DNA from 2 places in the Pseudomonas sp. DC3200b2 genome. Region 1 is predicted to be linked to the other one. Evidence: predicted binding sites of a transcription regulator. Region 1 holds the regulator's gene; the other holds the start of a gene.
The links. Region 1 encodes sigma-54, which starts transcription at its own class of promoters, with help from an activator protein. Its sites were predicted from a motif close to ANTGGCATNNANNTTGCTNT; they were not measured.
Positions count from the first base shown of each region.

Region 2: the regulator sigma-54 is predicted to act here: its motif matches at 2,674-2,693, upstream of ACP691_RS11645 (CmpA/NrtA family ABC transporter substrate-binding protein).

Region 1 is NZ_JAFCTA010000001.1:353,041-360,053, forward strand. Features, by position in the region: gene ACP691_RS01745 (superoxide dismutase) at 1-148, shown strand, start outside; gene ACP691_RS01750 (HPr family phosphocarrier protein) at 240-512, opposite strand; gene rapZ (RNase adapter RapZ) at 532-1,389, opposite strand; gene ptsN (PTS IIA-like nitrogen regulatory protein PtsN) at 1,391-1,855, opposite strand; gene hpf (ribosome hibernation-promoting factor, HPF/YfiA family) at 1,863-2,171, opposite strand; gene ACP691_RS01770 (RNA polymerase factor sigma-54) at 2,286-3,800, opposite strand; gene lptB (LPS export ABC transporter ATP-binding protein) at 3,927-4,652, opposite strand; gene lptA (lipopolysaccharide transport periplasmic protein LptA) at 4,652-5,197, opposite strand; gene lptC (LPS export ABC transporter periplasmic protein LptC) at 5,184-5,756, opposite strand; gene ACP691_RS01790 (KdsC family phosphatase) at 5,765-6,289, opposite strand; gene ACP691_RS01795 (KpsF/GutQ family sugar-phosphate isomerase) at 6,289-7,013, opposite strand, start outside.
Region 2 is NZ_JAFCTA010000003.1:497,729-504,741, reverse strand. Features, by position in the region: gene rlmKL (bifunctional 23S rRNA (guanine(2069)-N(7))-methyltransferase RlmK/23S rRNA (guanine(2445)-N(2))-methyltransferase RlmL) at 1-743, opposite strand, end outside; gene rmf (ribosome modulation factor) at 1,260-1,475, shown strand; gene ACP691_RS11650 (quinone-dependent dihydroorotate dehydrogenase) at 1,555-2,607, opposite strand; gene ACP691_RS11645 (CmpA/NrtA family ABC transporter substrate-binding protein) at 2,809-3,993, shown strand; gene ACP691_RS11640 (ANTAR domain-containing response regulator) at 3,997-4,572, shown strand; gene ACP691_RS11635 (nitrate/nitrite transporter) at 4,778-5,989, shown strand; gene ACP691_RS11630 (protein kinase domain-containing protein) at 6,064-7,013, shown strand, end outside.

The sequences.
Region 1 (7,013 bases):
TACCCCCATCCTGGGGCTGGATGTGTGGGAGCACGCCTATTACTTGAAGTACCAGAACCGCCGCCCTGAATACATAGGCGCGTTCTTCAACGTGGTCAATTGGCCGGAAGTGGAAAAGCGCTATCAGGCAGCCGTGCAGGCCTTCTAAGCTCGCTGGCGTATCGGTAGGGGCCTGCGAAGCGAGCGAATCGGCAGTTTCGCCAGCTGCGCTGGTTCTTACAGGTGCACCGCTCCCGGCTTCACTCCCCTTCGTCGAACTTGTCGTTGATCAGGCCTGCGAGCGCATCCAGCGCTTCCTGGGCCTGTTCGCCTTCGGTGCTCAGATGAATCTGGGTGCCTTTACCGGCCGCCAGCATCATGACCGCCATGATGCTCTTGCCGTCCACCAGGCTGGCCGAGCTACGGCCAACCCGAACCTGGCAGGGAAAGCGACCGGCGACGCCGACGAACTTGGCGGCCGCGCGCGCGTGCAAGCCCAGCTTGTTGATGATGGTAATGTCGAGTGCGGGCATTGCGTGGCAAGTCCTTGGTTCAGGTGAGGTCTCGATGGCGCACCTGCACGTTCCGTAAGGTCCGCTGCAGCAGTTCGCCGAGCCGCTCGGTGAGATAGACCGAGCGATGGTGCCCGCCCGTGCAGCCGATGGCAACCGTCACGTAGGCTCGGTTGCTTGCCGCGAACCTGGGTAGCCATTTGAGCAGGTAGCTGGAAAGGTCCTGGAACATGTCTTCGACCTCCGGCTGGGCCGCCAGATAGTCGATCACCGGCTGGTCCAGCCCGGAGTGCTCGCGCAGCTCCGGCTTCCAGTAAGGGTTGGGCAGGCAGCGCACATCGAATACCAGGTCGGCGTCGATGGGCATGCCACGCTTGAAACCGAACGATTCCAGGAGGAACGCGGTACCGGCGTCTGGCTTGTTCAGCAGGCGCAGTTTCAACGTATCCCTGAGCTGGTAGAGGTTCAGGCTCGTGGTGTTTATCTTCAGGTCGGCCAGGTCGGCTATGGGGCCAAGCAGGTCGCTTTCCACCCGAATGGCCTCGGCGAGGGAGCGATTGGCGCTGGTCAGCGGGTGCCGCCGGCGGGTTTCCGAAAAGCGCTTGAGCAGTGTTTCCTCGTCTGCGTCCAGGAACAGCACGTCGCACTGAATGTGCTTGGCGCGGACCTCATCGAGCAATTCCGGGAAGCGGGACAGATGACTGGGCAGGTTGCGCGCGTCTATGGACACGGCGACCAAGGGCTGGGCCAGCTCGGTATGAATGATGGCGCGTTCGGCGAGCTCCGGCAGCAGGCCGGCCGGAAGGTTGTCGATGCAGTAGAAGCCGTTGTCTTCGAGGACATCGAGAGCGGTACTCTTGCCCGAACCCGAGCGACCGCTGACGATGACCAGGCGCATGTCAGGCGCTGACCTGAGCGTTCACTACCACCTGGTACAGCGCCTCGCTGTCCTTGGCTGAACGCAGTTGGTCTCGAGTCTCGCGGCGGTCGAGCATGCTGGCGATCTGTCGCAGCAGTTCGAGGTGGGCATCGGTGGCTGCCTGGGGAACCAGCAGCACGAAGATCAAGTCCACCGGCGCGCCATCGATGGCGTCGAAGTCTACCGGCGACTCCAGATGCAGAAGGGCGCTGACCGGCTCATGGCAGTTGGCGAGCCGACAATGCGGAATGGCGATGCCATTGCCGAAGCCGGTGGACCCTAGCTTTTCCCGTGCGATCAGAGCCTCGAAAAGGGCTTGCTGGCCGATATCGGGTAGGTCTTTATGGATCAGGCTGGCGATCTGTTCGAGGACGCGTTTCTTGCTGCCGCCCGGCACGTTCACAAGGGAACGGCCGGGGGTCAGGATCTGTTCTAGTCGGATCATCGGGGGCTCAGCGAGCGGCCGTACCTTGCAGGTGGCTCTGCTGTTTTTCCTTGTATTTGAGCAATTGCCGGTCGAGTTTATCGGTAAGAAGGTCGATGGCGGCATACATGTCTTCGTGTTCCGCCTGGGCCACCACGTCGCACTTTGGAACCCGGATGGTCGCCTCGACGCGCTGTTTCTGCTTCTCCACTTCCATGATCACCTCCACATTGGTGATCTTGTCGCAGTGTCGCTCCAGCTTGGCGAGCTTTTCGGTCATGTAGCTACGCATGGCGTCGGTCACATTCAGTTGATGCCCACTGATGTTGACTTGCATACCGCTTCTCCTTATTGCCAGTGCATAAAGAGGCAGGCGAGAAACCTGCCACTGAAACGCTGGTGGCATTCCCGGTGGTTGCCGACGACCAGGGCCGGCAGCCACCTGGCCAGGCTACATCAACCGCTTGCGTTCGCTGGACGGCGCGATCCCGAGGGACTCACGGTACTTGGCGACAGTGCGGCGTGCTACCTGAATGCCCTGTGCCTCCAGTAAACCAGCGATCTTGCTGTCACTCAATGGCTTTTTCTGGTTTTCGGCGGCGACCAGTTTCTTGATGATCGCCCGGATGGCCGTGGATGAGCATTCTCCGCCTTCCGAGGTGCTGACGTGGCTGGAGAAAAAGTATTTCAGCTCATAAATGCCGCGAGGGGTGTGCATGTACTTCTGGGTGGTGACACGGGAAATCGTGGACTCGTGCATGCCCACGGCTTCGGCGATATCGTGCAGCACCAAGGGTTTCATGGCTTCGTCGCCATAGTCGAGGAAGCCGCGCTGGTGCTCCACGATCTGCGTGGCCACCTTCATCAGGGTTTCGTTGCGGCTTTGCAGGCTCTTGATGAACCAGCGGGCCTCCTGCAACTGATTGCGCATGAAGGTGTTGTCCGCGCTGCTGTCGGCGCGACGCACGAACCCGGCATACTGCGGGTTCACACGCAATCGCGGCACGGCCTCCTGGTTGAGTTCCACCAGCCAGCGGTCGTTGTCCTTGCGCACGATCACATCGGGCACCACGTATTCCGGTTCGCTGCTCTCGATCTGCGAGCCGGGGCGTGGGTTGAGGCTCTGCACCAGCTCGATCACCTGGCGAAGCTCATCTTCCTTGAGCTTCATCCGCCGCATCAGTTGGCTATAGTCCCGGCTGCCAAGCAGTTCTATGAACTCTGTAACCAGGCGCTGGGCCTCGGCAAGCCATGGGGTTTTCGGCGGCAATTGGCGCAACTGCAGGGCCAGGCATTCGCCAAGGTTGCGCGCGCCCACGCCAGCGGGCTCGAATTGCTGGATGCGATGCAGCACGGCCTCGACTTCATCCAGCTCGATATCCAGTTCCGGATCGAAGCCTTGGCAGAGTTCTTCCAGGCTTTCTTCCAGATATCCCTGGCTGTTGATGCAATCGATGAGGGTAACCGCGATCAACCGGTCGTTATCGGACATCGGCACCAGGTTGAGCTGCCAGAGCAGATGGCTTTGCAGGCTTTCCCCGGCCGAGGTGCGGGTAGTGAAGTCCCAATCGTCGTCATCGCCCCCAGGCAGGCTACTGGCGCTGGTCTGGTAGATGTCTTCCCAGGCCGTATCCACGGGCAGGTCTTCGGGAATGCGTTCGCTCCAGTCGCCTTCTTCGCTGGCTTGGGCGCCGCTGTCAGCGCTTTCCTGGAAGCTGGTTTCCTGGAAGGACGGTTCGGGGCTTTCCGCCTGCGTATTCGACTGTTCCGCCTTGTCGGCCAACGGGTCGGTATTGTCGAAGTCGTCACCCTCTTCCTGGCGTTCGAGCATCGGATTGGACTCGAGCGCCTCCTGGATTTCCTGTTGAAGGTCCAAGGTGGAAAGCTGGAGAAGGCGGATGGCCTGTTGCAACTGCGGCGTCATCGTCAGTTGCTGGCCCATTTTAAGGACAAGCGATGGTTTCATGGCGTGAGCTTGACACCTTGTTTGCCGGCGCGAGGCGCCTTCCACAACGGGTGCTCCCAGCGGAGCACCCAGACTTGAAGCAAATTATATGCCTGAGGCTTCGAGCTTTGCCTAGGGGCTTTACACTTACAGCCGGAACTCGTGGCCCAGGTAGACCTCTTTCACCAGCTCGTTGGCCAGGATAGTTGCCGAATCGCCTTCTGCAATCAATTGGCCATCGTTCACAATATAGGCGATTTCGCAGATATCGAGGGTTTCCCGCACATTGTGGTCGGTGATCAACACGCCAATGCCCTTGGCCTTGAGGTGATGAATGATCTGCTTGATATCACCCACGGATATCGGGTCCACGCCAGCGAAGGGTTCGTCCAGCAGGATGAATTTCGGCGCGGTGGCCAGTGCCCTGGCGATCTCGACCCGCCGCCGTTCGCCGCCGGACAGGCTCATGCCGAGGTTGTCCCGGATATGGGTGATGTGGAATTCCTGCAAAAGGCTTTCCATGGCCTTGCGACGGCCATTGCTGTCGAGGTCCTTGCGGGTTTCCAGAATGGCCATGATGTTGTCGGCCACCGACAGCTTGCGGAAGATGGAAGCTTCCTGGGGCAGATAGCCAATGCCTGCCTTGGCGCGACCGTGCATGGGCTGGTGGCTGACGTCCAGATCGTCGATCAGCACCCGGCCCTGGTCTGCCTGGACCAGGCCCACGATCATGTAGAAACAGGTGGTCTTGCCCGCCCCGTTGGGGCCAAGCAGGCCGACGATCTGCCCACTTTCGATGGAAAGGCTGACATCTCTCACCACTTGCCGGCTTTTATAGCTCTTGGCCAGGTGCTGGGCCTTCAACGTTGCCATTACTGCGCCTTCTGCGGCTGGTCGGTTTTCTTCTTGGGCTGGATCACCATGTCGATCCGCGGGCGTGGCGCGGTCAGCTTGCTGCCCGTGGCCCGCCCGGCGTTCACCACCTGGCGCACCGTGTCGTAGACGATCTTTTCGCCTTCGGAGGTGTTGCCATCGTTGATGACCTTGGCCTTGTCGATCAGCACGATGCGGTCCTGGGCGGCGAAGTACTGGATGGTCACCGCGTAGGCCTGGACGATCGGCTTGTCGACGGCAGGCTTCTGCTCGTAGTAGGCCAGGTTGCCCACGGCGGTGAACACGTCCACGTCGCCATTGGCTGCGCGGGTGACGGTTACCTTGTTGCCGGTGATCTTCATCGAGCCCTGGGTGATGACCACGTCCCCGGTGTACACGGCCACGCCTTGCTTGTCGTCAAGCTGGGCGTCGTCGGACTGGATATGGATGGGCTGATTCCGGTCGGTGGGCAGCGCCAAAGCGTTCACGCTTCCCAGTGCCGCGCCCAGGCCTAGCAGGAAGGGGAGGGTTTTAACGAGCCTCATACTGTCCTCTTACGGTGGACAGCAAGTGGATCTTGCTGTCGTTCAAATACGCTTTCATTCCCTTGGCAGTCGTGACGCCACCGGCGCCCTCGATTCTAACGTCTTGGTCAGTCTCCGCATATTGCTTCTGCGGGAATACCATGGCGCGGGACGTCGTGATCACGGTGGTTCGGTTCTGCTGGTCCGTGCGGTTGAGCCGTACGGCGTCGATGAGTTCGACCTGGCTGCCGTCCGGATTGACCACGGCGCGCTCGCTGCGCACGTGCCAGGGGTAGGTCGTTCCCCGGTAGATGTCCATCACCGGCCTGGTCACATGGGTGACCTCGCTGGCCTTGAGGTGCTCGACCCTGTCGGCGGTCATGTCGTACTGCCTGGAGCCGTCGGGCAGGTACTGCACCGTGTGCGCGTTGATCGCATAGTAGTCGATGGTGCCGGCGTCGACGCTCGCCTTGGGGTTGTCGAGGAAGCGGCCAGGGCTGACGTTCCAGTACCCGGCAGCGATCAGCAGGGCGGCGAGCGCCACCGCGATCGACAGGGTCAAGAGCTTTTTCTTGGGCATTGCGGTGCCTACAGGTAGTGGTTCAGCGCGGCGTCCAGGTTGCCCTGGGCCCGCAGGATAAGTTCGCAATATTCACGAGCCGCGCCTTCGCCACCCTTGGCCTGGGTCACGCCATGGGCGTGTCGGCGCACGAAGTCGGCGGCATTGGCCACCGCCATGCCCAGCCCCACGCGCCGGATGACCGGGAGGTCCGGAAGGTCGTCGCCCAGGTGGGCGACCTGCTCGTAGGACAGGCCCAGCGTCTGGATAAGCCCATCCAGAACCACGAGCTTGTCCTCGCGGCCCTGGTACAGGTGCGGGATGCCCAGGTTGCGGGCCCGGCGTTCGGTCGCGGCGCTGGTGCGGCCGCTGATGATGGCGGTTGTCACGCCCGAGGCCATGAGCATCTTGATGCCCTGGCCATCGAGTGTATTGAACGCCTTGATCTCGCTGCCGTCTTCCAGAAAGTAGAGACGGCCATCGGTGAGCACACCGTCGACGTCGAAAACCGCCAGTTTGATCCGGCTCGCGCGTTCCAGCAGGGCGTGATCCATCACACGACCCCCGCACGGAGGAAGTCATGCATGTTCATCGCGCCAACCGGGCGATCCTGCTCATCGACCACCACCAGGGCGCCGATCTTGTGGTCTTCCATGATCTTCAATGCCTGGGCCGCCAACATTTCAGGGGTAACGGACTTGCCGTGAACGGTCATCACCTGTTCGATGCGCGTGGCCTGGATGTCCAGGTTGCGGTCCAGGCTGCGGCGCAGGTCGCCATCGGTGAAGACTCCGGCCAGGCGGCCGTCCTCTTCGATCACCACGGTCATGCCCAGCCCCTTGCGCGACATTTCCAGAAGGGCTTCCTTCAGGAGCGTGCCGCGCGTGACCTTCGGCAGGGCGGCCCCGCCGTGCATCAATTGCTCGACCTTCAGCAGCAGGCGTCGCCCCAGGGCCCCGCCCGGGTGCGAAAACGCGAAGTCTTCGGCGGTGAACCCGCGCGCTTCGAGCAGGGCTACCGCCAGAGCGTCCCCCAGCACCAGCGCCGCGGTGGTGGACGAGGTAGGCGCCAGGTTCAGGGGGCAGGCTTCCTGCTCCACCCGAGCGCTCAGATGGACCTCGGCGGCCTTGGCCAGGGTGGATTCCGGATTGCCGGTAAGGCTGATCAGGCCGATGCCAAGGCGCTTGATCAGCGGTACCAGGGTAACGAGTTCCGCGGTGGTACCGGAGTTGGACAGCGCCAGAACGATGTCGGCCGGGGTGATCATGCCCATGTCGC
Region 2 (7,013 bases), on a different contig from region 1:
TCATGCAGCTTGCGCCACAGGGCCGGCACATGACCCAGCCAGGCGCTGAAGCCCCAGCGCTCCCGACGCAGGTTGGGAGCCAGGTCCGCCGCCATCATGGCCGCTTCCACCAGGAAGGTACCGACTCCGCACATGGGGTCCGCCAGGGCACCGCCTTCGGCGGCGATCCGCGGCCAGCCGGCACGCAGCAGGATCGCCGCCGCCAGGTTCTCCTTCAAAGGCGCGGCGCCTTGCTGCAGGCGGTAGCCACGCTGGTGCAGGCTGTGCCCGGACAGGTCCAGCGAAAGAATGGCCTCGCCTCGGTCCAGGCGCAGATGGATGCGTAGGTCCGGGTTCAGCTTATCGATGCCGGGACGCTGCCCATCACGCGTGCGCAAGCTGTCGACGATGGCATCCTTGACCTTGAGGGCACCGAAGTGGGTATTGTCGATGCCCGAACCATGACCGCTGAACTCCACCGCCAGGGTGCCGGTGGGCTCGAGATGTTCCGCCCATTCCAGCTCGCGCACGCCTTGATACAGGTCATCGGCATTGGTCATGGTGAACCGCTTGAGCACCAGCAATACTCGGTTGGCCAAGCGTGACCACAAGCACAAGCGGTAAGCCGTCTCCAGGGTGGCCTGGCCGCGGACCGCGGCGGTTTGCTCACGGGCTTCCAACAGGCCCAGCCCGCGCGCTTCCTCGGCCAGCAGGCCTTCCAGGCCCTTGGGGCAGGTCAGGTACAGATCGAACACATCAGACATCATTCACGCCTTTGCATGTACCCGGAGAACGCGTCCACCGGGTCGGTTGATCGAGCGCTGTTTCCGCCAGCGCCACTGATTGGCACCACCTGTGCCGGCCACTCGAGTGCCCCTTGCGTAAAAAGGTTAAGACACCCGGGCAGCGTTGAAGAGCGGTTGGCATGCCGTCGACGCGACCTCTCGTCGCGCGTCGATGACCATGCGACACCGATGTTTCCGAAGCGGCCCACGCGGCGTTGAAAGCTGCTGAATCGCGTCATTTCAATGGCTTGAGCCTGGTTTTTCCACACGTCGGTAGCATAGGCTTATGGCTCGAAGCGCTAAACATGAACATCTTATTACAAATCGTTCATTCCATCGGACGCGCAGGTTGTTTAGAACTAACCCCGTGAGGCGTATCGCAACGGTACGGCTCCTGGCCCGCCACGCCGGCAGCGGGCCCTTAGCACCGGCAGCTTGCTGCCCGGCCCAGCAGTGGCCGACGGGACATCAGTCAACAAACGAGGGCTACACCCTATGAGAAGACTCAAGCGTGATCCGTTGGAACGAGCATTTCTTCGCGGCTATCAAAACGGCCTCAGCGGCAAATCCCGGGAGCTTTGCCCCTTCACTCTGCCCTCGGTGCGCCAAGCCTGGATCAACGGCTGGCGAGAGGGGCGCGGCGACAACTGGGATGGCATGACCGGCGCGGCCGGGCTTCATAGGCTCAACGAACTTCACGCGGTCGGCTAGACCCGAATCTTCAAACCTTTCCAATGCCGCCATCCCCGGCGGCGGCCCGGGCCACTTCGGTGGCCGGGCCAGCGAGGCGCTACCCTGCCGTGGCCAAACCGGCGGAACGCTGAAGCTCCAGCGCTGCGATCGCATCCACTGCTTCACGAATCAGCGCCGGCCCTCGATAGATGAATCCGGAGTAGACCTGCACCAGGCTGGCCCCTGCCTCGATTTTCTCGGCGGCATGCCGCCCCTCGGTGATCCCCCCCGCCGCGATGATCGGTATCGCCCCGTTCAGCTCACCGGCCAGCACTCGTACCACCTGGGTGCTTTTTTCCCGCACGGGGGCGCCGGACAGGCCGCCGGCTTCATCGCCATGAGGCAGGCCTTGAACGCCCTCGCGGGAAAGCGTGGTGTTGGTGGCGATCACCGCGTCCATACCCGTGGCCAGCAGGGCCGCGGCTACTTCAGCGGTTTCCTCGTCGGTCATGTCAGGCGCGATCTTTATGGCCAGCGGCACTCGTCGGCCGCTGGCAAGTGCCAGTGCCTCGCGACGCGTCGCCAGGGCGTCCAGCAGGGTCTTGAGCTGGTCCCCGAACTGAAGGCTGCGCAGGCCCGGGGTATTGGGCGAGCTTACATTGACAGTCACATAGCTGGCATGGGCATGAACCTTCTCCAGGCACAACAGGTAGTCATCCTGGGCCCGCTCCACTGGCGTATCGAAGTTCTTGCCGATATTGATACCCAGCACGCCACGATAACGAGCGGCTTTCACGCGCTGCACCAGGTGGTCCACACCCAGGTTGTTGAAGCCCATGCGATTGATGATCGCCGTGGCCTCGGGCAGGCGGAACAGCCGCGGCCGTGGGTTGCCGGGTTGCGCGCGAGGAGTGACCGTGCCGATTTCGACGAAACCGAAACCCAGCTGAGCGAAACCATCGATGGCCGCGCCGTTCTTGTCCAGCCCCGCGGCCAGGCCTACCGGGTTGTCGAACGCCAGGCCCATCACGCTTACCGGCAGGCGCGCCGCGGGCTTGGCCAGAAGGCGATTCAGGCCCAGCCGGCCACCGGCGCCGATGAGGTCCAGGGACAGGTCGTGGGAAGTTTCCGCGGACAATTTGAAGAGGAACTGGCGGGCCAGGTCGTACATGGTCGGCTTGCTCGGCATGGGTCGAAAACAGCGGGCAGTATATAGGCCCCGCCTGGGTTTGTCGGCAATGGCATAACGATTGCTGACCATTGCCCCAACCAGGCGCGACCACCGCGCCAATACTGCACAACCGTCGACAGTGACGTCGTCGCCTCTCTTCATTGAGTGCGAACACCTCTGCGACCCTGACAAGGCGTGATCATGACCCACACTTCACTGGACCCCCGTACCGCCTGGGTAGCGGGAAGCGACGGGCCGGAAAAAACCTGCGTTGAACTGGGCTACATGGCGCTGACCGATTGCGCCTCGGTGGTGGTCGCCGCCACCCAGGGCTTCGCCCAGCCCTATGGCTTGCGCATCAATCTTCATCGGCAGCACTCTTGGGCAGGGCTGCAGGCCAAGCTGGCCAGTGGAGAGCTGGACGCGGCCCATGCCCTCTATGGCCTGGTCTATGCCGTGCAGCTGGGCCTGAGCGCCGCGCCGCGCCAGGACATGGCTGTTCTCATGGGGCTCAACCGCAACGGGCAGAGCCTGAACCTTTCCAGTGCGCTCGCCGCCGAGGGGATCGACTCGCCACAGCGCCTGGCCGCCTGGGTCAAGGCCGGCGGCAGACGGCTCACCCTGGCCCAGACCTTTCCAACCGGCACCCATGCCATGTGGCTCAACTACTGGCTGGCGAGCCTGGGGATCGACCCCTTGACTCAAGTCCAGAGCGTTGTGGTTCCGCCGCCGGCCATGCTCGACCATCTACGTGCTGGCCGCATCGATGGTTTCTGTGTGGGCGAGCCCTGGGCCGACAGCGCCGTGGCCGAAGGCCTGGCGGTAACCTTGAGTACCAGCCAAGCCATCTGGCCGGATCATCCGGAGAAGGTGCTGGCCTGTACCCGCGCCTTCGTCGAGGCTTATCCCAACACCGCCAGAGCGTTGACCATGGCGATCATCGAAGCCAGCCGCTTTGTAGAACAGGACCTGGACGCCACGGCGCACCTGCTCAGTGCTCATCAGTACCTGAACGCCCCGGTAGAGCGCATTTCTCACCGTCTGCATGGCCGCTATGAAGACGGTCTCGGACACGCCTGGCTGGATCCGCACCCGCTGCGTTTCTTCGATGAAGGCCGCGTCAACCTTCCCTATCTGTCCGACGGTATCTGGTTCATGACCCAATTCCGCCGCTGGGGCCTGCTGCGCGAGGCGCCGGATTACCTTGCTGTCGCCACCCAGGTGCAGCAACTCGACCGCTATCGGGAAGCCGCACAGGCGCTAGGCATTGTCTGCGATCCGGCCAACCATCGCAGCAGTCAGTTGGCCGATGGCACCTGCTGGAATGGCCAGGACCCCGAGGGCTATGCCTTGGGCTTCCCCATCGGCTGCCCTGGGAGCGCCTGAATCATGCTCAGAATCCTGTTGATCGACGACACCGCCAGGAAGCTCGGTCGCCTGCGCGTGGCCCTGACTGGGGCAGGCTTTGAAGTGATGGAGGCTGGCGGAATGACCGTGGACCTGCCCGCCGAAGTGGAACGCCTGCGCCCGGATGTCATTCTGATCGATACCGACTCCCCGGGCCGCGATGTCATGGAGCAAGTGATCCTGGTCAACCGGGACCGTCCCAGCCCCATCGTACTGTTCACCGACGAGCACGACCCCGCTGTGATGCGCCAGGCCATCCGTGCCGGGGTCAGCGCCTATATCGTCGAAGGCATACAGGGCCAACGCCTGCAGCCGATCCTGGATGTGGCCATGGCGCGCTTCGAAAGCGACCAGGCGTTGCGCGCTGAGCTCAACGCCCGTGACCTTCAGCTGGCCGAACGCAAGCGCGTCGAACAGGCCAAGGGGTTGCTGATGAAGCTCAAGAACATCGACGAAGCCGCCGCCTATTCCCTCATGCGGCGCCAGGCCATGAGCCGTCAACAGAAACTGATCCAGGTTGCCGAGCAGATCATCGCCATGAGCGAGATGCTGGGCTAGCAGGCGCCGGCTGGCCCGCTAATTGCTACCAGCTCACTGCCACTTGCAACACCCTACCCTGCTCGGGCAGCCAACGGCGGCTGCCGGGCCAACGACGAAGACGTCGCTTTCCGCTCGCTCAGGCGAGTCGGGCAGCGGCGTCTTTTGCGTTTCAGTTCCCCGAAGCCAGGGCGCCGACGCGCCCACTCGCCCGTTGAGGTATTCGATGAATACGAGTTTCTGGAAAGCCGGCCACGCCCCCACCCTGTTCGCGGCCTTTTTATATTTCGACCTGAGTTTCATGGTCTGGTACCTGCTCGGCCCATTGGCCATCCAGATCGCCGCGGACCTTCATCTGACCACACAGGAGCGCGGACTGCTGGTCGCCACCCCCATCCTGGCCGGGGCGGTGTTCCGCGTGGTCATGGGCTGGCTGGCCGATCGCCTGTCTCCTAAAACCGCCGGCATCATCGGTCAGTGCGTGGTCATCATGTCCCTGGCGCTGGCCTGGCAACTGGGCATCCATAGCTTTACCCAGGCACTGTTGCTGGGCATAGGGCTGGGCGTGGCCGGGGCGTCCTTCGCGGTATCCTTGCCCCTGGCTTCGCAATGGTATCCTGCCGAACACCAAGGCAAAGCCATGGGCATCGCCGGGGCCGGGAATTCGGGCACGGTGTTCGCCGCGCTTTTCGCGCCCGCGCTGGCAGCGGGCTTCGGCTGGGTGAATGTGTTTGGCTTTGCCCTGATCCCGCTGGTCGCTACCCTGGCTATCTTCGCCCTGGCAGCGCGCAATGCGCCGAATCGCCCCAAGGCCAAGACCCTGGCCGACTACAGCAAGGCCCTGGCAGACAAGGACAGCTGGTGGTTCATGTTCTTTTACGCCATTACCTTCGGGGGCTTCATTGGCCTGGCCAGCGCCTTGCCGGGCTATTTCAACGATCAATACGGCCTCAGCCCGGTCACTGCCGGCTACTACACTGCAGCCTGCGTCTTTGGCGGAAGCCTGATGCGCCCACTGGGCGGTGCCCTTGCCGACCGCTTCGGCGGGATTCGCGCCCTGCTGTGCATGTACACAGTAGCGGCCTTGTGCATTGCCGCGGTGGGTTTCAACCTGCCCAGTTCCGTAGCCGCCCTGGCCCTGTTCGTGGTGTGCATGCTGGGCCTGGGCGCCGGCAACGGTGCGGTTTTCCAGCTCGTGCCCCAACGCTTCCGTCAGGAGATCGGCGTCATGACCGGGCTTATCGGCATGGCAGGCGGTATTGGCGGCTTCCTCCTGGCAGCTGGCCTGGGCGCCATCAAGCAGCAGACCGGCAGCTACCAGCTGGCGCTCTGGACGTTCGCCTTGCTCGCCGTAGTGGCCTGGTTTGGCCTGCATAGCGTCAAGCGGCGCTGGCGCACCACCTGGGGCGCGGCGGCAGTCACCGCGGCACGGGTGTGAGCGCCAGGCTGGAGCTTACCGCGGCTTGCGCCAGCGCGGCCGGGCCTCGACCGGAAAACCAGGATGCCGTGCGCATGGTCACCCCAGTGCCGGCATTGGCCGCCAGCAAAGGCTACCTGTTCGGCCTGGCCGATGGCGTCAGCCAGTGCCTGGACGGCGGCCTGGCGGCCCGCGCCAGCTTGCAGGCCCTGGCGCTTGATTACTACGCCACGCCGGAAACCTGGCCGGTGACCCGCGCGCTCGATGCACTGCTTTGCGCCCAGAATCGCTGGTTAAGAGCCAACGGCCAAGGGCAGCCCCTGCTGACGACCCTGAGCGCGCTGGTGCTACGCGGCAGCCGCTTCACCCTCGCTCATGTAGGCGACTGCCGGACATACCGCTGGAGCGCGTCTGGCCTGGAGCGGCTCAGCGAAGACCATGTGTGGGACCAGCCACAGATGCGGCACGTGCTCAAGCGGGCGCTCGGCCTGGACCAGCACCTGCTGGTGGACTACAAGGAGGGCGACCTCGCCGCCGGGGACATCTTCCTGATCCTCAGCGACGGCGTCTGGGGCGTGGTACAGGAAACTGAAATCAGTCGGGTACTGACGGAAGCTGTCGATGCCCAAGCCATGGTAGACACCTTGGTGCGCATGGCCCATATCGCTGGCGGTGAAGACAATGCCAGCGCGGTGCTGGTACGGGTGCACAGCCCAGGCTCTCCCTCCTTGGCCGATAGCTTCGCCCAAGGGCGCCAATGGCCGCTGCCGCCGGCCCTCAAGCCAGGCCAGCGCTTCGAGGGCTGGAGAATTCAGGCCCTGGTCGGGCAAAGTCGCCAGTCTCTGGTCTACCAGGCCACGGATGCGGACGGAGAGCCCTGGCTGCTCAAGACATTGCCCAAGGCGTACGCTCAGGATGAGCAGGCGCAGCAACGCTTGCTCATGGAAGAATGGTTTCTCCGTCGGGTCGCCGCCAGGCCGTTTCCGGAAGTCCATGGCGGCAGCCAGCGTCAATGCCTCTACTACGCCATGCGCTGCTACGAAGG